DNA from 3 places in the Phyllobacterium sp. CL33Tsu genome. Region 1 is predicted to be linked to each of the others. Evidence: predicted binding sites of a transcription regulator. Region 1 holds the regulator's gene; each other region holds the start of a gene.
What was found. The regulator PhoB, encoded in region 1, activates phosphate uptake and scavenging genes when phosphate is short. The targets are predictions, from matches to a motif close to TGTCATNNANCTGTCAT.
Positions count from the first base shown of each region.

Region 2: BM074_RS08395 (esterase-like activity of phytase family protein) is a predicted target of PhoB. The motif match lies at 4,757-4,773, and genes of this name have one in related genera.
Region 3: phnC (phosphonate ABC transporter ATP-binding protein) is a predicted target of PhoB. The motif match lies at 4,119-4,135, and genes of this name have one in related genera.

Region 1 is NZ_FORJ01000002.1:168,592-175,916, forward strand. It holds gene BM074_RS10440 (nucleoside deaminase) at 1-86, opposite strand, end outside; gene BM074_RS10445 (LCP family protein) at 319-1,446, shown strand; gene arsC (arsenate reductase (glutaredoxin)) at 1,456-1,878, opposite strand; gene dmeF (CDF family Co(II)/Ni(II) efflux transporter DmeF) at 1,959-2,900, opposite strand; gene BM074_RS10460 (metal/formaldehyde-sensitive transcriptional repressor) at 2,897-3,175, opposite strand; gene phoB (phosphate regulon transcriptional regulator PhoB) at 3,337-4,023, opposite strand; gene phoU (phosphate signaling complex protein PhoU) at 4,042-4,767, opposite strand; gene pstB (phosphate ABC transporter ATP-binding protein PstB) at 4,790-5,563, opposite strand; gene pstA (phosphate ABC transporter permease PstA) at 5,634-6,950, opposite strand; gene pstC (phosphate ABC transporter permease subunit PstC) at 6,947-7,325, opposite strand, start outside.
Region 2 is NZ_FORJ01000001.1:1,725,235-1,732,559, reverse strand. It holds gene BM074_RS08410 (MFS transporter) at 1-1,016, opposite strand, end outside; gene BM074_RS08405 (DUF1192 domain-containing protein) at 1,128-1,313, opposite strand; gene BM074_RS08400 (NAD(P)H-quinone oxidoreductase) at 1,409-2,413, shown strand; gene BM074_RS08395 (esterase-like activity of phytase family protein) at 2,499-4,700, opposite strand; gene BM074_RS08390 (DUF1013 domain-containing protein) at 4,928-5,620, shown strand; gene BM074_RS08385 (helix-turn-helix transcriptional regulator) at 5,771-6,481, opposite strand; gene BM074_RS08380 (hypothetical protein) at 6,474-6,884, opposite strand; gene BM074_RS08375 (DJ-1/PfpI family protein) at 6,910-7,325, opposite strand, start outside.
Region 3 is NZ_FORJ01000002.1:365,335-372,659, reverse strand. It holds gene phnH (phosphonate C-P lyase system protein PhnH) at 1-10, shown strand, start outside; gene BM074_RS11430 (carbon-phosphorus lyase complex subunit) at 15-1,109, shown strand; gene BM074_RS11425 (alpha-D-ribose 1-methylphosphonate 5-phosphate C-P-lyase PhnJ) at 1,106-1,987, shown strand; gene phnK (phosphonate C-P lyase system protein PhnK) at 1,984-2,760, shown strand; gene phnL (phosphonate C-P lyase system protein PhnL) at 2,770-3,480, shown strand; gene BM074_RS11410 (DapH/DapD/GlmU-related protein) at 3,477-4,091, shown strand; gene phnC (phosphonate ABC transporter ATP-binding protein) at 4,211-5,044, shown strand; gene phnD (phosphonate ABC transporter substrate-binding protein) at 5,129-6,046, shown strand; gene phnE (phosphonate ABC transporter, permease protein PhnE) at 6,121-7,089, shown strand; gene phnE (phosphonate ABC transporter, permease protein PhnE) at 7,086-7,325, shown strand, end outside.

The DNA.
Region 1 (7,325 bases):
ACGGCCCCGAAAGGACGGCCGCCGCTTTTTGCATTGTCCAGTGCAAGGGCGATCGCTTCTTCGAGAAATTGATTGATGTCCGTCATAGTGCGGTAGCGCCTTCCTTCAATTCGCGCCCTCAGCATAGTCGTTCTGCCGTGTGTCGCAACGGCTTGGCCATCTCCTTGCGGCGTTCGCACGCTCTTTGCATGGCAAAGGTCTTGTTCGAATTCTCTGGCATTCGCGTTGTTGCTTGTGCGATGCGCATCGTTAAAACGGAAATGTTAGTTGGCTTGGCCCGGATAATGATTACCTTGGCTTGTTCTACTGGAGAATTTTGTGAGTGACGGATTGATCAACAGCGCGCCGAAGCCTGAGGGCGATCCTCAACGACGCCGGCGGCTGCATTTGCTGCTCGCTTCCGTCACTTGCCTGATGCTTGTAATCCTGCTTGCCATTTGCGGCATGTATTGGAAGTTCACGAGCAATCTGCGGCACTTCGAGGTTGCTGAAGCCGACCTCGGCAATCGCCGCCCGGCCAAGGCATCGCCTGATGCACTCAACATCCTGATCGTGGGTTCGGACCAGCAAACCGTTTCCGTCGCCAACCCCGGCGAGCGCAGCGACATCCTCATGCTTGCGCATCTTTCGGCCGATCGCAGCGAGTTGAATGTCGTGAGCTTCCCGCGCGACCTGCTCGTTCCCCTTCCCGCCTGTTCCGGCCGCGAGGGCCTGCCCGGCCAGCGGGCGCACCTCGGCATGATCAACTCATCGTTCATGTTCGGAGGCATCAGCTGCACCTGGAAGACCGTCGAAACCCTGACGGGCATAAAGATCGATCACGTGATCAAGGTTGATTTTAGCGGATTCAGGCGGATTGTGGAGGCCATCGGCGGCGTCGAATACTGTATTTCCGAACCAATCCACGACAAGCTTGCCGGGCTGGACCTCGCTGCGGGATGCCAGACCCTCAATGGCGAAGAAGCGCTAGGCTACGTGCGCGCCCGCTACAGCATAGGCGACGGCACCGATATCGGACGCATTCATCGTCAGCATGAATTCTTTGGTGCCATGGCTCAAAAATTGCTCGGAGCGCAATTGGCGAACCCTGTGCGGGTCTTCAGCTTTATGGATGCCGCGACGAAATCCGTCATCACCGACCCGGGTTTCAGTCCCGGCGTGATGCGGGAACTCGCCTTCGCCGTCCAGCATCTTTCGTCTGAAAATATTCACTTCATCACCATGCCATGGCACTATTCGACGGCATCCCCCGGACGGGTCGAATGGGTCGAAAAGCCTGCAAAGCGGCTTTTCCGCTCGATAGCCGCCGATAAATCCCTGATGGATACTGAGTTCACGCGGGCCAAGATCGGCGAGCCGCAAGATTCCACGACCAAGCCCTGCGGCGCCAGCCGCGTCGACCACTGCGCCGAAATTTCGCAGGCCGATGGCGTTGCTCGTCCATAACATCGAGGCTCAGCGGATGCGAGTGCCCGAGCTGTCGATAACGACCTCACCATCCTCCTTGGAAAACGGGCCCTTCTGCGCATCTGGCAGGATCTCAAGCACAATTTCTGAAGGGCGGCTGAGGCGCACGCCTCTTTCGGTCACGACGAAAGGACGTTCGATGAGGATTGGATTGGCCATCATCGCGTCGAGAAGCGCATCGTCGTCCAGCGAAGCATTGTCGAGGCCAAGCTCGACATAGGGCGTACCTTTTTGGCGCAAGGCCTGGCGCACGCTAAGACCAGCCCGGCTGATCATTTCCTTCAGGGTTTCCCGGCTCGGCGGCGTCTTGAGATATTCCACGATCACCGGCTCGATCCCTGCATTGCGGATCATGGCGAGGGTATTACGCGAGGTACCGCATTTCGGGTTGTGGTAAATCGTGACGGTCATCACATGGGCTCCCGGCTATTCGAACGTTCGTCGCACGTGGGGTCTTCAAAGCTCAGCGTGTGACACACCCGAATCGAAATTTACGCGGCCTTCGGCTCTACCTCAACGGTCACATGCGACAACTCATGGATATGTGCGAGTTTGGCACGATAGGACGACGGCGCTTTCGGATCGTCGCTCAAAAGCGAAACAATGGCACCGTGATGCCCCGGGCCAAGCTGCCAGACGTGCAGGTCGGTAATCACGTCGCCCTCCTTTTCGATGGCGCCACGTATTTCATCAGGCAGGTCTTCACCCTGAGGGACATAGTCGAGCAACACGCCGCCCGCATCGCGGATGAGACCCCATGACCATCTGGCGATAACAAGAGCACCGACAATTCCCATGGCCGGATCGAGCCAAAGCCAGCCGTAAATGCTGCCCGCGAGAAGGGCGATGATGGCGAGGACGGACGTCAGCGCATCGGCAAGAACGTGCAGATAGGCGGCACGCAAATTATGATCGTGACCGTGGTGATGATGGTTATCGCCATGGTGACCGTGGTGATGATGGCTATGGTCGTCGCGCAAGAGCCAGGCACAAACAAGGTTGACGGCAAGGCCAAGCACGGCAACGGAGATCGCCTGCGGAAAACTGATCGAGATCGGGTTGGCAAGGCGTAGGAAACTCTCCCAGCCGATCAGCAGTGCAATAAGCGCGAGGATCACAGCGCTGGCAAAACCTGCGAGATCGCCGAATTTTCCCGTGCCGAAGGTGAAACGCGGATTGCTGGCATTCTTCCTTGCATAGAGATAGGCCAACGCCGCGATCAGCATCGCGGCAGCATGTGTCGACATATGCCAGCCATCGGCGACAAGCGCCATCGAGCCGAAAACCGTTCCCGCCACGATCTCCGCAACCATCATCGTCGCGGTCAGCGCGATCACAAACCAGGTGCGTCGTTCGTTGCGCTCGTGATCGTCACCCAGAAACACATGAGCATGCGTGCCTTGAGGCAAATGGATCGCGTGATCGTGGCTCATTTCAGATACATCCTTACAACGTCGATGAGATCCACGGCGCCCTTGGCGCGTTCGCTGTCCGTCTCGGTGCCGGGATCGACGACGTGCATGCGAATATGATCTTCGATGAGTTCACCCATCAGGCCGTTTACCGCCCCGCGCACCGACGCCACCAGGTTCAAAATGTCGCCGCAAGGCATTTCCGCTTCGAGCGCACGCTCGACGGCCTCCATCTGCCCCTTGAGGCGACGGATCCTTGCGAGGAGTTTTGATTTTTCCTTCGTAGTGTGAGACATAATATAGCCCCCTACCCTATATTTGTGTAAATTTCAAGTCCAGGACACCCGAGGACTGAGGGTTTAAGGACATTCTCGGCGGACTACAAAATACCAAAAGGCGTCGCATCAGCCATCTAGCGCTGATGCGACGCCCTTGTTAGAACCGCAATAATTGAGAATCAGCCGAACGAATAGCCGGCGCCACGTACGGTGCGGATCGGATCTATCGAACGTCCGATATTGATCGCCTTGCGCAGGCGACCAACGTGGACGTCAACTGTGCGATCATCGACATAGATGTCCGCACCCCAGACATTATCGAGCAACTGGCCGCGCGAAAAGACTCGTCCGGGTGACTGCATGAGGAATTCGAGCAGCCGAAACTCCGTCGGGCCAAGTTTTAGCTCGCGCTCCTTGCGGAAAACGCGGTGCTGTTCGCGGTCGAGCTTGAGATCGCCGAAGCTCAGCACGTGCGAAAGCAGGCTCGGATTGACGCGGCGGAGCATGGATTTGATGCGCGCCAGGAGTTCAGGCGTCGAAAACGGCTTGACCATGTAGTCGTCGGCACCGGTCGAAAGGCCGCGAACGCGTTCGCTTTCCTCGCCGCGGGCGGTGAGCATGATGATTGGCAGGATTTCGGTCTCGCGCCGCGCCCGCAGGCGGCGGCAGAGTTCGATGCCCGACAGGCCGGGCAGCATCCAGTCGAGGATCAGAAGATCCGGAACGTTCTCGCGCAGCGCAATTTCCGCTTCGTCGCCACGTGCGATCGTCTCGACAACATAGCCTTCAGCTTCAAGATTGTACCGGAGGAGGACGCTCAGGGCTTCCTCGTCCTCCACAACGGTGATTTTGGGAGCTATTGCCATATCAAGCCTTCAGTTGAATTAGGACTCGGTCGTTTCATCCACAATAATAGTATGTGTCTGGTCTTCCTTGGGACGTTCCGCCGGCAGTTGCGAACCGGTAACAATGTAATAGACTGTCTCGGCAATATTGGTGGCGTGGTCGCCTATGCGCTCGATATTCTTGGCGCAGAACAAAAGATGCGTACAGGCGGAAATGTTGCGCGGATCTTCCATCATGTAGGTCAGCAATTCGCGGAACAGCGACGTATAGAGCGCGTCGATTTCGTCGTCGCGTTCGCGCACAATGTTCACCTGCTGTACCGAGCGCGTCGCATAGGCGTCGAGCACGTCCTTCAGCTGCGTCAAGGCAAGTTCGGCGATTGTCTGCAAGCCGCGGTAGACCGAGAGCGTCTGGCGGGTATCGGTCACGGCAACGACGCGCTTGGCAATGTTCTTGCCGAGATCGCCGATACGCTCGAGATCGGAGGAAATGCGGATCGTCCCGATGACTTCACGCAGGTCGATCGCCATCGGCTGGCGCTTGCCGATGATGGTAATGGCCTTTTCATCGATCTCGCGCTGACCGGCGTCGAGGATCAGATCGTCCGAAATAACGCGCTGCGCCAGCGCATTGTCGGAATTGACCATGGCGGCGACCGCCTGTTCGACCATGCGTTCGGCATGACCACCCATCTCGGCGATCTTGTGCGTCAGGAACTTCAGTTCGTCATCGTAAGAGCGCACAGTGTGCTGCAACTCGGTCATGTGCTTTGTCCTCGTTCCTGCGTCAGCCGAAGCGTCCGGTGATATAGTCCTGGGTGCGCTTCTCGGTGGGGCTTGTGAACATCATTTCCGTATCGCCGACCTCGACAAGATTGCCGAGATGGAACATGGCCGTGCGCTGCGAAACGCGCGCTGCCTGCTGCATCGAGTGGGTAACGATGACGATGGTGTAGTTTTCGCGCAATTCATCGATCAGTTCCTCCACCTTTGCGGTGGCGATCGGATCAAGCGCCGAGCACGGCTCGTCCATGAGGATCACTTCCGGACTGACGGCGATGGCGCGGGCAATGCACAGGCGCTGCTGCTGGCCGCCGGAAAGTCCGGTGCCTGCCTCATGCAGGCGATCCTTCACCTCATCGAAAAGGCTGGCGCGGCGCAGGCTTTTCTCAACGATTTCATCAAGTTCGTGGCGACCCTTCGCGAGCCCGTGAATGCGCGGGCCATAGGCGACGTTCTCGAAAATAGACTTCGGAAAAGGATTGGGCTTCTGGAACACCATGCCCACCCGGGCGCGCAGCTCGACAACGTCGATCTTAGGATTGTAGATATCCTCGTCATCGAGCGTGATCTTGCCGCCGATCTTACAGCCTTCGATGGTGTCGTTCATGCGGTTGAGACTGCGCAGGAATGTCGACTTGCCGCAGCCCGAAGGGCCGATCAGCGCCGTGACCATCTTTTCCGGCACGTCGAGGCTGACACCGAACAAGGCCTGCTTGTCGCCGTAGTGAACAGTGACTTCCTTGCCTTGCATTTTGATTGCGTTGGGCTGGGCGCTCATCTTGTCGTTTACCGCCTTTTCGAGATTTCGTTCCGTCATAAGGTTCATAACTAGGTCCTCTCTCGAACAGTTACCAGCGGCGCTCGAAGCGGCGACGCAGAAGGATGGCCGTGATGTTCATGACCGCGAGGAAGAGAAGCAGCACGATGATAGCACCGGACGTCCGCTCGACGAAGGCGCGCTCCGCTTCGTTGGCCCACATGTAGATTTGCACGGGCAATGCCGTCGAAGGATCGAGCGGCGTTACCGGATTGTTGGCGACGAAAGCCACCATGCCGATCAAAAGCAGCGGCGCGGTCTCGCCGAGGGCATGCGCCAGGCCGATGATGGTACCGGTCAGAATGCCGGGTGCGGCGAGCGGCAGGACGTGATGGAAAACCATCTGCGTCTTCGATGCGCCAATGCCAAGCGCCGCCGCGCGGATGGACGGGGGTACGGCACGCAGCGCGGCGCGCGTCGCGATAATGATTGTCGGCAGCGTCATCAGCGTCAGCACGAGACCGCCGACCAGCGATGCCGAGCGCGGCATATGCAGGAAGTTGATGAAGACTGCGAGGCCGAGCAGACCGAAGACGATCGACGGGACCGCCGCAAGATTATTGATGTTGACCTCGATAATATCGGTCAGGCGGTTCTTCTTGGCGTATTCCTCAAGATAGATCGAGGCGGCAACGCCGATGGGCAGCGAGAGGCCGAGCACGATCAGCATCATATAGAGCGAACCGATGAGGGCGACGCTGAGACCCGAAGTTTCAGGACGGCTTGACGCGCCATAGGTGAAGAGACCGGTGTTGAAGCGCTGGGCCATGGCGCCGTCAGCCTTCAGCTTGTTCATCCATTCGACCTGCTTGTCCGAAACCTTGCGGCGCGACTGGTCGACGCTCAGATCGATCTGTCCCTTGAACGCGGAGTCGATGTCGGCGCCCGTCAGCACCCAGACATTCTGGGTAGTGCCGATGAGATTGGGATTTGCAACGACGAGCTCACGCAACTGGCCGCGCACGCCATCGGAGAAAAGCTTCCCAAGTTCGCGCAGGCCGGGCTTGTCGGTCTGGGCGACCCCGAGCTTTTCCGCCAGTGAATTACGGGCGAGAACGGGATAATTGGCGGTCAGAAGCACGTTCGGATCGGTGGCACGCTTATTGTCCGGATCGATGATCTTCGGATCGAGATTGATCGCAAGATTGACCTCGGTCTGCCAGAATGCGGTGTAGCCGTTGGAGAACACGGAGAACAGCAGCGCAATGAGGAAGAAGATGCCGATCGCGATCGCTGCGATGCCATAAATCTTGAACCGGCGTTCGGCAGCGTAGCGGCGCTTTAATCCAATGTCTCGCCGGGCGGGACGTGCCGATGCAGCAGCGGGATTGAGGGCTATGTCGGTCATTCGTACTGCTCCCGATACTTGCGGACGATGTAGAGCGCGAAAATGTTCATGCCCAGCGTGATGAAGAAGAGCGTGAGACCGAGAGCAAAGGCCACGAGGGTTTGCGGCGAATTGAACTCAAGGTCTCCCGTCAGCTGGTTGACGATCTTGACGGTGATCGTCGTCATCGCCTCGAACGGATTGATGTTGAGATTGGCGGCAACGCCGGCTGCGAGCACGACGATCATCGTTTCGCCGATGGCGCGTGATGCCGTCAGGAGCAGCGCGCCGACAATGCCTGGCAGCGCGGCGGGCAGTACGACGCGGCGGATCGTTTCCGAACGGGTCGAGCCGAGCCCGAGCGATCCGTCACGCAGCGACTGCGGTACGGCCGTG
Region 2 (7,325 bases), on a different contig from region 1:
CCGTAGAGCAGCAGCAGGCCGCTCGTAACTTTGACGAAATTTGCCGAGTCGGCAAAGTCATTGGCGTGGGCGACAGCGACGGGATAGAGCGCATAGGCCAGCCCGCCATAGATCGCCGTCATGATCAGGATGATATAGGCGTTGTGCGGCGAGATAAGGAAGATCAGCAGGCCGATCACAGCAGCTGCGCCGCCAACAATCGCAAGGACGTAGCGTCGGTCGGTGCGGTCGGACATGCGGCCGACGGGGATCTGCATCAGCGCGCCGCCCATAACCGACGCGCTCATCATCAAGGCGATCTCGGTTGTCGAAATGCCCGTGGAGGCGCCATAGACCGCACCGAGCGTACCGAACGCGCCGTTGGCCACGCCAATGAGGATACAGCCCAGAAAAGCCACGGGCGAATTGCGGTAGAGGGCCCTGAGATCAAGCTGGACTTCCGTCAGCGGTTTCGGACTGCTGGCGGTCGAAATGGCAGTTGGTATCAGTGCGAGACAGAAGAGGATGCCGGTCAGCATGAAGAACGTCCCCGAGCGCACGTCGCCAAAGCCGATCATCATCTGGCCTACCGTGATGGAAGCGAAGTTGACCACCATGTAGAGGCCGAAAATCTGGCCGCGATTGGAGTTCGTCGCCCGCTCGTTCAGCCAGCTTTCGATAACCATGTAGGAGCCCGCCATGGCAAAGCCGGTCAGGGCGCGCAGGGCGATCCACGCTATCGGTTCGACAAGGATCCCGGTGAACAGCGCAACAATTGCCGCGATCGCGGCAAAGGCGCTGAAGGCCCGCACATGGCCCACCCGCCGCACCAGGCGCGGCGCAAGCAGGCAGGAGGTGATGAAGCCCCCTGCCCAGGCCGTCCCGAGGAGGCCGAGCGAGGTCGTCGAGAAGCCTTCAGCACCGCCGCGCAGTGGCAGGAGCAAACCGTGCAGGCCGGACGCCATGACAAGAAACGATGTACCGCAAAGGAGCGCGAAGACCTGGATGAACGAACGAAACACGGCAAGACCTTGCATGAGAATGAGGGAGGAACCGACTCGCTAACTCCGCCGGCACCGGGTTCGTTTCATGGAGCAATAGGGTAACTTCATGGCATCCCTGTTTCGTTACCCGGAGACTATCAAAACTTAGCGGAAGAGCGCTTCGGCCGCGACCTTGCTGTTGCCCTTGCGGGAACGTTCTTCTTCAAGGCGTGTGATTTCAGTCCGCAGCAGGGCTATCCGCTCGTCAAGTTCGGAAACCGACAGCAGCGACAAATCCTGCCCTATATCATGAACGACCTTGCGTCTTGGCTCTTCGTCGAAAACTGACATCATTTCCTCCAAGATAGGCTCTAATATACGAAGATACAGCCCAACCACTTGGAATTGCAAATCATTCTGGCGAATCGATCGAAGGGAACAGCTCCATGGCCGAAAAAATACCGACAACCATGACGGCAATCGAGATCACCCAGCCAGGGGGGCCGTTGGTGCTGAAGGCAGGAAAACGCGGCGTCCCCGAGCCAGGTCCGGGCGAGTTGTTGATCGAGGTCAAGGCCGCAGGCGTGAACCGTCCGGACGTGTTGCAAAGGCAGGGTCACTACCCGCCTCCGGCCGGCGCTTCCGATATTCCGGGGCTTGAGATTGCCGGCGATATCGTCGCTGTGGGCGCAAATGTTACCCGCTTTCGAATAGGGGAACGGGTGACCGCGCTCGTTGCCGGCGGCGGTTACGCCGAGTTTTGCAGCGTGCACGAAACCAACGCGCTGCCGATCCCGGCCGGCTACGGCTATATCGAGGCGGCCGCCATTCCGGAAACGTACTTCACGATCTGGCACAATGTGTTCCAACGCGGCGCGCTAAAGGAAGGTGAAACCTTCCTTGTGCATGGCGGCTCCTCCGGCATCGGCACGACAGCCATTCAGCTCGCACACGCCTTCGGCGCCTCGGTCATGACCACTGTCGGCTCGCAGGAGAAGCGCGAGACCTGCCTCAAGCTCGGCGCCAGCCATGCCATCAATTATCGCGAGGAAGATTTCGTCAAGGCGGTCAAGGATGCCACCGAGGGCAAGGGTGCAAATCTCATCCTCGATATGGTCGGCGGCGATTACATCGAGCGCAACTACGAAGCCGCCGCGCTTGACGGGCGAATTGTGCAGATCGCCTTTCTGCATGGAGCCAAGGCGACGAGCGACATTTCCAAACTGATGGTGAAACGCCTCACGCATACAGGATCAACCCTGCGCAACAGGCCCGTGGAGTTCAAGGCGGGTATCGCAAGGGCGCTTGAGACAAAGGTCTGGCCGCTGCTGGTCGAGCGCCGCGTCGCCCCTGTGATCGACATGGTCTATCCGCTGCACGAGGCCTGGCGGGCGCATGAGCGCATGGAAGACGGCCATCACATCGGCAAGATCGTGCTCGACGTCGGCTAAAAGACTGAACTCGTATGGTTTACATAGAAGCGCGATAGGGCCGCAGGTGTAAGACTGCGGCCCGGTCGATTGCTACCCGGCGTTATCAGTTGGTCGCCTGCACCTTGCCGACGCTGAAAAAGAGGGTTTCGCCGGACGAACCATCGACCCCGTCATTGTCGGTAACGGCATAGCCATTGCCGTCGGAATCGATGGTGAAACCTTCAAGCTTCTCGACGACATAGCCATTCGAAACCTTCAGATCGTCCATGAAGTCGTGGGCAAGAACCTTGGTCACGACCGGAAGCTTGTCGCCGATCTTGGCCGGCTTCAAATCGTCGAGCGCGATGCGATATAGCCGCTTCACCGCGGCCTTCTGGCCAATCTGGTTGTCACGCTCGATGATATAGAGCTGACCGTCATGGGCGGTGATCTCCGAGAGGCCGACCCAGCCATTTTCCGTCTTGTCGAGCGGATAGGAGACCGCGCTCCAGCTCTTGTCCTTGACGTTATAGGCAAGGAGCTTGACGAAACCTTTCTCGTCATCCTTCCACTCACGCTGGATCGCCATCCAGAGAACCGCATCATCGCCTTCACCAACGCGGGTTATGCCTTCAAGGCCAAAACGCGTCTGGTTCGGAAGCAGTTCTTCCGGAAGGGCGATTTCCTTCTTGATCTCGCCCTTGTCGTTCACGTTGAGGATCGCATGCGGGACGAGCTTTGCCTGGTCGCCTTCGTTGGCGAGCCAGAAGCCACCCTGACCGTCCGTGGTGATGCCTTCGATATCGAGCTTCTGCGCCGCCTGTCCGCCGCGCTTGACAGTGAGCGCCTCGGTGATTTTCGCCGGCGCCTGTTTGGCATCGATGGTGAGGATCGAGGGGGAAGCGTAGTAGAAGGAGTCTGAGACAGCGTAGAGCTTGCCGGGCTCTTTCAGATCGCCGACGAGGCCGGATAGAGCGCCCCAGCCGAGCGGCGTGCCGTCATCCTTCGGGGTCGATACGATCTGCGGATAATTGGGCTGTTGTTCCTTGAGTTCATAGATCATGACGTGTGAGCGCGCGCCGCCATCTTCCACGAGATCGCTCTCGTTGGCTGTAACCAGAAGATTGCGCGAAGGAATGGCCAGAACGCCTTCAGGTCCAATGCCTGAGGGAAGCAGCTGCACGAATTGCGGCTCCGCACCATTATCCTTGTAGACGCCGACGAGCGAAGCGCGCTCGCTGGCGACGAAAAGATAATTGGTGTCGCCGAACTTGCCCACTTCCGCGCCTTCGAGCTCGACGCCCTTCTTGTTACGCTTGTCCGGATAGTGTCCGGCTTCCGCCATCTTCCACTCGAGCGAGGGGCCGGATTCATAAAGCAGCTTTCCGTCCTTGGAGAAGATGCTGAAGCTGCGTGAGCCGCCCTTGTAATCGCCTTCATTGGCGATGACAAAGCGGTCATTGTCCAGCCATTTGACGGTGTCGGGCTCGCGCAGCACGCCCTTCATGCTGCCGTCGAATTTGAGTGCGCCGTCATTCTTCACGTCGATCTTGTCGAGATCGACGGTGCCGGCGGAGAAATGGTTGACGATCTTGCCGGTTGCCGCATCGACAATGGCGATATGGTTGTTTTCCTGCAGCGTAACGGCGATCAAATTGTCCTTGTTGATCGAGACGAACTCGGGTTCGGCATCCTGCGGTGCGATTTCGGAGAGCCCGATCAGTTCAACAGTCTTCATGCCGGCGCAGTCCGCCGCGCCTTCCTTCAGCGCCAGAACCTTGAGATTTCCGGATGGCATCTGCGGCAGCGCGCCTTCATTGATCTCTTCGTCACGTTCGTTTTCGATGACGATGGCAGCGAAGGTCTGGTCCGGTGAGATCGCAACCGAGTCCGGCTGGCCGCCGAGATCGCAGCTGGAGACGACCTTGCGTGACGCGATATCGATGATGTCGAGGCGGCCCGACGGGTTGGCCCTGTCCTTGGACGTATTGACCGCGGCAAATACCGTATCGCCGAGCGCTGCAACCGAGGTGGGCTCACCCTCTACCTTGATGATGCCGCCGGCCTGCGGCTTTGCCGGATCGGTGATATCGATGAAGCCGACCGAACCGTAAGGGCTATCCGAATAGATCAATGTCTGGCCATCACCGGAAACGGTGATGATCTCGGAAGAAGTCGGCTTCGACTTGTCAGCGTCCTTCGGCAGATTATTGGCTACGGCAAAGCTGGCGATCCGGTTGAAAATGGGGTCGGCAGATGCAGGCATGGCAACGGATGCAAGAAGTGCCGCGCCAAGCCCGAGGTAGAGCGTGTTCCTGTTAGACATTAGTAGACCTCCGATTGTAATTGCGGAGATCGATGGCGTAGATGCATTGCAGTGCGATGACACTTTGATGACAGTTCGATGAAACGGCTCCGGAGCAGATTCCTGCGGCTAAATCCGATTCTTGCTCATCGGTTAAAATGAAGGTATATAGCGCCTCGAATTCCCGGAAATTGTGGTTGAACCCACGTCCCGCGCCACCGGAGCGGACGAACGAGAGGATTATATCTATGGCCACCCAGCTTCTTATGCCAAAGGCAACGGCCGTCTGGCTTGTCGACAATACCGCCCTTTCTTTCGAACAGATCGCCGCTTTCTGCAAGTTGCATCCGCTCGAAGTGAAGGCGATCGCCGATGGCGAGTCCGCGCAGGGCATCAAGGGCCTGGACCCGCTGATCACCGGCCAGCTTTCGCGCGAGGAAATTGCGCGTGGCGAGGCCGACGTCAATCACAAGCTCAAGATTTCCGATCCGAAGGTCCGTGTTCCCGAGACCAAGCGCAAGGGCCCGCGCTATACGCCGCTTTCCAAGCGTCAGGATCGCCCAAATGCCATTCTCTGGCTCGTCCGCAATCATCCGGAGTTGAAGGACGCTCAGATTTCGCGTCTCATCGGCACGACAAAATCGACGATCGAGCAAATTCGTAACCGTACCCACTGGAACTCCAACAACCTGCAGCCGATGGACCCGGTGACGCTGGGCCTTTGCTCGCAGATCGATCTCGACATCGAGGTCGAGCGCTCGTCGCGCGGCCGTCCCGCCCAGCCGGTCGAGAGCGGTGATACCTTGCTGCCGGCTTCGGCAACCGAGAACCTCGACGTACAACCGCAGGTTCGCGACGAGGACGAAGAACTCGACGCCGACAAGGTCTTCGCCAAGCTGTCGTCCCTCAAGGGCCGAAATCAGGACGAAGACGAGGAATAGGCTCCTCTGCCTCGTCGTTTGACGGGGACTTAAGGAATAAAAAAAAGCTCCGTCCGCGGAGCTTTTTTTATTGCCGGGAAAATATTCTGACGGATTCGAAACCAGGCCCTAACCCAGCTCGCGGCATGATTCGGCATGCCTTGCCAGCTTTTAAGATGCCTTCGCCCGCGTCTCCGGCGTCTCGCTGAGTTCGACCCGGCGATAGAAATCGGCAAGCGTCTTGCCGCGCTCCTGCCGGAAAATGCGGTCGATCTTCTCGACCTTGGCAATGCGGTCGATGCGGAACGTGCGGAAGTCATTGCGCAATTCGCACCAGCTGATCAGCGTCCACACCTTGCCCCAGAACCACAGCCCCAGCGGCCGGATGTCCCGCATGCTTTCCTTGCCTTCGAGGTCCGTATAGGTGATCGAAAGGACCCGGCATTGCTCGGCGGCGTTTTCCGCAAGATCGATCAGCGACCGGTCGTTCTCGGTAATGCTCGTTCCGGAAGCATGGATATGCGTGTTGGCGATCCGCGGGCGTTCTTCCTTGGGCAGTACAGCACCGATCTTGATGATGGCTTCCTCGGCAGCACGTGCCATGGAGGCCCCGCCCCAGGCGGTAATGAGCCGTGCACCGGCGACGAGCGCGACCACCTCGTCGCGCGTGAACATCAGGGGCGGCAGGTCGAAGCCTTCACGCAGAATGTAACCGACGCCCGCTTCGCCATCGATCGGAACGCCTGTCGATTGCAAATCGGAAATATCGCGATAGATCGTGCGCTCCGACACTTCGAGTTTCTCAGCCAGCTGGCGCGCCGTCACGAGCCTGCCACCACGTAGTTTCTGCACGATCTGGAATAGCCGGTCCGCCCTACGCATCGCTCAATCCTTCCCGCCGGCGCTGTTCGAGGACAAACGCCGGTCCAAAGGAAAGCTTCGCAATCGTCGGCGTCTTGATGTTGACGACACGCCAGAACGGCGTGACTGCCTTGACATCGCCTGTTCGCTGATATGCCTCATAGGCAGCTTCCGCCACCGTCCGCAGGTGAAACCCGGTGGTAATCGGACAGGTAACCTCCGCACCATGCGCCTTCGCCATCGCCCGGCGCATAGACTTCACATCCATCTCGGCGCCTTCGGGAAGACCGCGAATGAACTCATCGATCTCCAGCGCCGTTGGCACGAGCATGATCTCACCGGCCTTCATGCCGGCAATACTGATTGGCGCAGGCTTGACCTGGTGCCGATCCTCGGAATTCAGCTTTTCAGTCCACGTCTTCATATTACGCGTCCTCACTCGGCCAATGTCAGGCCGTCTGGTATTCCTGTGCGATGAACGCACGCATCTCGGCCACCTGGCCTGCCTGCTCCGGCAACAGCGCTTCAAGAAAACTTGTGGCAAAGGTGCCCGGTGCCGCTCCGGATGCGCTGACGATATGACCATCGCGGATTGCGTGCGGAACATCCTGGTAGAGCTCCGCGCCCTTGTAATCGCCGATCTTTGACTGCAGCCATCCAGCGCCGTTACTGGTATGGCGTCGGCCTTCGAACAGGCCCGCGCGGGCGAGCGCCAGCGTCCCGCCGCAGATGGCCCCGACGATGGCGCCCCGTGACAAAGTCGCATTCAACAGGGGCGAAATGTCAGGAGCGTCTTCCTCGGGCCACAGGTCCGAGCCGATGATGGCGAGACCATCTAGGTCGGCATTTTCGTCCGGCGCAACAC
Region 3 (7,325 bases), 200 kb from region 1:
GGAGGCGTAAGTCCATGTATGTTGCAGTCAAAGGCGGCGAAACCGCCATCCGCAATGCCCACAAGCTTCTTGCCGACAAGCGCAGGGGTGATCGCTCCGTGCCGTCGATCCGGCTCGACCAGATCGTCGAACAACTGGCACTCGGCGTCGACCGCGTCATGGCCGAGGGATCTCTTTACGATCTCGAGCTTGCGGCCCTCGCCATCAAGCAGGCGCGGGGCGACATGATCGAGGCGATCTTCCTTGTCCGCGCCTATCGCACGACGCTGCCGCGTTTTGGCTATACGCTCCCCGTCGAAACCGCGGCAATGGCGATAGAACGGCGCATTTCCGCAACGTTCAAGGATCTGCCGGGTGGACAGTTGCTCGGGCCGACATTCGATTATACGCACCGCCTGCTCGATCCTGAACTCGCCGCCGATGCCGCGGTGGAAGCGCCGGACGAGCGGGTGGAGGAAACGCACGAGCCTGCGCCGCGCGTCACCGATATTCTCGGCCATCATGGCATGATCGAGACGGATGGCGAGTTGCCGGAAGGGGCAGCGCCTGGCGATCTGACCCGCGAGCCGCTCGCCTTTCCGCTTGAGCGCGATCTGCGTCTACAAGCGCTTGCCCGCGGCGACGAGGGTTTTCTCCTCGGTCTCGCCTATTCCACACAGCGGGGCTATGCCCGCAGCCATCCCTTCGTTGGCGAGATCCGCATCGGGGAAGTCGAGGTTGAACTTGAAGTCGCGGAACTCGATTTCCCGCTGACGCTCGGGCGCATCCGCCTGACCGAGTGCCAGATGGTCAACCAGTTCAAGGGTTCGGCGAAGCAGCCGCCGCAGTTTACCCGCGGCTATGGCCTGGTGTTCGGCCAGAGCGAGCGCAAGGCGATGTCGATGTCGCTCTGCGATCGCGCATTGCGGGCGAGGGAGCTCGGCGAGGATATTACCGCCGCCGCCCAGGACGAGGAATTCGTCATTTCCCACAGCGATAATGTCCAGTCGACCGGCTTTGTCGAGCATTTGAAGCTGCCGCATTACGTGGATTTCCAGGCCGAACTCGACCTGGTGCGCCGTATGCGGGCCGAACACGAACGCCGCGACGTCCAGGAGGCAGCAGAATGACCGAACTCGCAACATACAACTTTGCCTATCTCGACGAGCAAACGAAGCGGATGATCCGCCGCGCCATCCTGAAAGCCATTGCCATTCCGGGCTACCAGGTGCCTTTCGCCTCGCGCGAAATGCCGATGCCCTATGGCTGGGGCACGGGCGGCGTGCAGGTGACGGCGGCGCTCATCGGACCGGATGACAGGCTGAAGGTTATCGACCAGGGCGCCGACGACACCACCAACGCCGTATCGATCCGCGCCTTTTTCCAGAAGACCGCAAATGTCCGTGTCACCACCAGCACAACGGAAGCAACGATCATCCAGACGCGGCACCGCATCCCGGAAACACCGCTCACCGCCGGCCAAATCCTCGTCTATCAAGTGCCGATTCCTGAGCCCCTGCGCTTCCTCGAGCCGCGCGAGACGGAAACCCGGAAAATGCATGCGCTCGAAGAATACGGCCTGATGCATGTGAAGCTCTACGAGGACATCGCCCGCCACGGCCACATCGCGACGACCTATGCCTACCCGGTAAAGGTCGAAGGGCGCTATGTCATGGACCCGTCGCCGACGCCGAAGTTCGACAATCCAAAGATGCATCGCTCGCCGGCGCTGCAGCTATTCGGTGCGGGACGCGAAAAGCGCATCTATGCGGTTCCGCCGTACACGGAAGTCGTCAGCCTCGACTTTGAAGATCATCCATTTGAAATCCAGAGCTTTTCCGAGCCCTGCGCGCTGTGCGGCGCCAGGGGTACCTACCTCGACGAGGTTATCCTCGACGACAAGGGCGGCAGCATGTTCGTGTGCTCGGATACGGATTTTTGTGAAGACCGGCAGGCGCATGGCCATCGCGGCCATCTTTCGACCAATCCGGCGGAGGCAGCAGAATGAGCGATACACCACTTCTCAAAGTCAATGCAGTCTCGAAATTCTATGGAAGCCGGATCGGTTGCCAGAACGTCTCGTTCGAACTGTGGGCGGGCGAAGTGCTGGCCATCGTCGGCGAATCCGGTTCAGGCAAGACCACGCTTCTGAACTGTCTGGCGACCCGGCTTGCGCCTTCGGCAGGTTCCGTCGAATACCGCATGCGGGACGGCCAGTTTCGCGATCTCTATCGCCTCAGCGAAGCCGAGCGGCGGTTGTTGATGCGCACCGACTGGGGCTTCGTGCACCAGAACCCGGCCGATGGCTTGCGCATGACCGTCTCGGCCGGCGCCAATGTCGGTGAGCGGCTGATGGCGGTCGGCGACCGGCACTATGGCCGCATCCGCTCCACGGCGACCGATTGGCTCGGGCGGGTGGAAATCGCCGCCGACCGCATCGATGACGAGCCGCGCGCCTTCTCCGGCGGTATGCGCCAGCGCCTGCAGATCGCGCGCAACCTCGTAACCAACCCGCGCCTGATCTTCATGGACGAGCCGACCGGTGGGCTGGACGTGTCGGTGCAGGCGAGATTGCTCGACCTTTTGCGGGGCCTCGTCAGCGACCTTGGCCTTGCGGCTATCGTCGTCACCCATGATCTTGCCGTCGCGCGGCTGCTTTCGCACCGCATGATGGTGATGAAGGACGGCCATATCGTCGAAACCGGCCTTACCGACCGGGTCCTCGACGATCCGCAGGCGCCTTACACCCAGCTTCTCGTTTCATCCATCCTGCAGGTCTAGGAGAAGATTATGCCAACGCCTCTCGTTGTCTCCGATGTCGCCAAGAGCTTCACCATGCACCTGCGTGACGGCATCCGCTTGCCGGTGGTCACCAACGTGTCATTCTCGATCAAGACCGGCGAGTGCGCCGTTCTTGGCGGCCCTTCCGGCGCCGGGAAGAGTTCGATCCTGAAAATGATCTACGGCAATTATGCCGTGGATCAGGGCCAGATCATCGTTCCCTACCGCGACCGCCTTGTTGACATTGCCTCGGCCGATCCGCGAACCATGCTCGGTATCCGCCGCGAAATGGTCGGCTATGTCAGCCAGTTCCTGCGTACCGTGCCACGCGTTTCGGCGCTTGACGTTGTCGCCGAGCCGCTCGTTGCCCGCGGCGTCGATCGGGGCGAAGCCCGCGACAAGGCGGTGGTGCTGCTCTCAGGTCTCAACCTTCCCGAACGGCTGTGGGCGCTGCCGCCCGCCACCTTCTCCGGCGGCGAGCAGCAACGCGTCAACATTGCGCGGGGCTTTATTACCGATCACCCGGTCCTGCTGCTCGACGAGCCGACAGCATCGCTCGACGCCAGGAACCGCAGCGTCGTTGTGTCTATGATCGAGGCCAAGAAGGCCGCGGGCGTCGCGATGCTCGGCATCTTTCACGACGAGGACGTGCGCGAAGCCGTTGCCGACCGGATCATCGACGTCACGGCGTTTTCGACCGCAGGCGGAGTTGCGGCATGACGAAACTCTCGGAAACGCCACTGATCCATCCGACGGCGAGCGTCGAAGCCTGCGCGTTCGGCCGTTATACGGAAGTTGCCGAGCGCTGCCGCCTCAGTGAATCGAGCTTCGGCGACTATTCCTACATCATGCAGGATGGATCTGCCTGGTGCGCCAAGGTCGGCAAATTCGCCAATATAGCTTCCAGCGTTCGCCTTAACGCTCCCAACCATCCGACGTGGCGGCCGACGCTGCACCATTTCACCTATCGTTCGGGCGACTATTGGGACGATGGCACGGTTGACGAGCAATTTTTCGACTGGCGGCGCACCAATACGGTCACGATCGGCCATGATGTCTGGATCGGCCATGGCGCGACCGTGCTGCCGGGCGTCACCGTTGGCGACGGCGCGGTAATCGGGGCAGGGGCGGTGGTCACGAAGGACGTCGACCCCTACACGATCGTTGGCGGCGTTCCTACACACAAAATTCGTGATCGTTTCGACCGAAAAACGGCTGAACAACTGCAGGTCGTTGCCTGGTGGGATTGGGACCACGCTAAGTTGCGCTCTGCGCTCGATGATTTTCGCTCGCTCTCCATCGAGGCGTTCCTTGAGAAACACGCGGTCTGAATCGAACGAGCGATAGGGTTAACGGACTGACATCAAGTTGTCATTCGGCTGCAACAAAAACGACATCGCACGTTCACATCCGTGTCCTAGGACAGTGCAGCGCCAATAGGGACCTGCTTATGCTGAAGATTGAAAACGTGACGCGCCGCTTTGGCAAGTTTACTGCCATCGACGGTGTCAGCCTGGAGATTCCCCAGGGTCAGATGGTAGGCATCATCGGGCGTTCCGGCGCCGGCAAGTCGACGTTGCTTCGCATGATCAACCGTCTCGTTGATCCCTCGGAAGGCGCGATCCTCTTTGAAGGCACCAATGTGGCGCAGTTGAAGGGCGCCGCCTTGCGTAATTGGCAGCGCGATTGCGCCATGATCTTCCAGCAGTTCAATCTGGTGCCGCGTCTCGACGTTCTGACCAATGTTCTGCTCGGTCGCCTCAATCATCGCTCGACGATCAAGAGCCTGCTCGGCATGTTTTCGCGCGAGGAGCGTGCGATGGCGATTGCGGCGCTGGAGCGCCTCGACATCGCGAAGACCGCGTTACAGCGGGCCGGAACGCTCTCCGGGGGCCAGCAGCAGCGCGTCGCGATAGCCCGTGCTCTAATGCAGAATCCCAAAGTTGTTCTTGCCGACGAGCCGATCGCCTCGCTCGACCCGCGCAATGCTCAGGTGGTGATGGAGTCGTTGCGCGACATCAATGAGCGCGAGGGCCTGACGGTCATCACCAATTTGCACACGCTCGATACGGCCCGCCATTTCTGCCAGCGTATCATCGGCATGCAGGGAGGCAAGGTTGTCTTTGACGGCGGACCCGACGATCTCACCGAACTTGCCGCGCGCCGCATCTATGGCGCGGACGGCATGAAGGATGCTTTTTCGGAGGCAATCACTTCCACAAGTATCAGCCGCGGCACACCCAAGCCGATTTCAGAGCTGGAGGCCGTTCTGGCCGCGCGTTGAGCGCACCGAGATCGGCTCGCCCACGATACGGGCCACTAATGAAACTGATCGCAAACTCATATCGACGTTTGACAGGAGAGAACTATGTTCAAGAAAGCCCTTCTTAGTGCAATCGCAATCGGCGCCATGCTGGCCGGTTCGATGGCACGTGCCGAAAACCTCGAAACATTCCGCATCGGTCTGATCGGCGGCGAAAACGAAGCAGACCGCCTGCGCAACTACCAGTGCGTGGTCGACCAGTTGCCCAAGGTCCTCGGTGTCAAGGAAGTCAAGCTCTTCCCGGCAACCGACTATGATGGCGTCATCCAGGGTCTCCTCGGCGGCACGCTCGATGCTGCAGAACTCGGTGCATCCGGATATGCCAAGATCTATCTGACCAATCCGAAGGCAGTCGAACCGATCCTGACCGACGTCCAGACCGACGGTTCGACCGGCTATTATTCGATCATGATTGCCCGCAAGGACAGTGGCATCAAGACTCTTGCCGACATGAAAGGCAAGAAGCTCGGCTTTGCCGATCCGGATTCCACTTCTGGCTACCTCATCCCCGTTACCTCCCTGCCGAAGGACATCAACGCCTCGGTCAAGGATTACTTCGGTGAAACCGGCTTCGGCGGCGGTCATGAAAACCTCGTTCTCGCTGTCAAGGACGGCAAGTTCGACGCCGGCACGACCTTTGGCTCGGGCGTCGGCAAGTTCGAAGAGGGATATTCTTCCGGCAATCTGCGCAAGATGGTCGACAAGGGCCTGATCGACATGAAGGATTTTGTCGAACTGTGGAAGTCGCCGCTTATTCCGAACGGTCCGACCGTTGTTCGTTCATCAATGAACAAGGACACGATCGCCAAGTACAAGGAATATCTGATGAACCTTCCGAAGACCGATCCGGCCTGCTTCGCCGCGGCTTCTTCGACCGGTGGCGACCGCAAGGGCTACACGGAAGTTAACGCGCAGTTCTACCAGCCGATCATCGACGCCCGCAAGGCGCAGATCGGCGGCTGATAGCCATCCAACGATCACGGCCAGTTCCCTCAAGGTTCTGGCCGTGAATTTTTGTGCTCACTAAGGATCGGTTGATGAGCCAGGCTACGACCACCACCCTGTCGCCCGACGGTATCGAGATAGAACGCCACTGGCTGGAGCTTGCGACGCGCCGGCGTGCCTATTCATGGCTGATCGGCATTGGTCTGCTCGTGGCGGTCGCCGGGTCCCTGTGGTTCGCCAACGACTCAAACGCCGGCAAGTTCTTCGACCGTCTGCCGCACTTCTTCGAGTTTGCGGGCGATCTCGTTCCGCGCGACGGCTGGGAAGTGTGGCGGGCCTTGTTCGATCTGCCGTCACCATATTACGACGGCAGCCTTAAATACGATTATCCGGAAGGCCGGGTCTATCTGTTCGGCGGGTTCTACTTCCCGGAATATTTCTACAAGATGCTGCAGACCCTCAATATCGCGATCCTTTCGACGCTTGTCGGCTTCATCTTCGGCTTCCTGCTCTGCTTCCTTGCCGCCAAGAACCTCGTCAAGAACCGGCTCATCCGCGGCGTCGTGCGCCGGACGATGGAGATCCTGCGCGCGTTCCCAGAGATCGTTATCGCCGGCTTCTTCGCCGCAATCCTCTCGCTCGGCGCCATACCCGCCATGTTCGCCGTGGCCATCCATACGATCGGCGCGCTCGGCAAGCTTTTCTTCGAAGTCGTCGAGAATGCCGACATGAAACCGGATGAGGGTTTGCGCGCCGCCGGCGCCAACTGGTTCGAACGGGTCGGTTTCGGCATCGTGCCGCAAGTGATGCCCAATTTCATGTCCTATGCGCTGCTTCGCCTTGAAATCAATGTGCGTGCCTCGACGATCATCGGCGCGGTCGGCGGCGGCGGCATCGGCGAGGAACTGCGCCTGTCGATCGGCCGCGGCCACCAGGCAAAGACGCTTGCCATCGTCCTTCTGCTGCTGGTGACGATCATCGCCGTCGATCAGTTTTCCGCCTGGCTGCGCCGCCGTCTCGTCGGCAAGCAGGCCTTCGCCTTTGGAGGCAAACAGTCATGACCGCCCTGTCCGCTGCCGCCATTGCCGATTACGAAAGCCGTCACCCGGAGGTCTTCAACCCGCCCGTGTGGAAGCGCTTCCTGCCGCTGTTCATCGCTTCCGGCATCGTTCTTTACGTCGTCTACTGCTGGTGGTTCTTTTCGATCGGCACCGTGCTCGCGAGCGGGCAGTGGCAGCGCGCCGAAATTTATGCGCGCGACTGGGTCTCCTACGCGGTCAGGGCGACCGTCAAGATG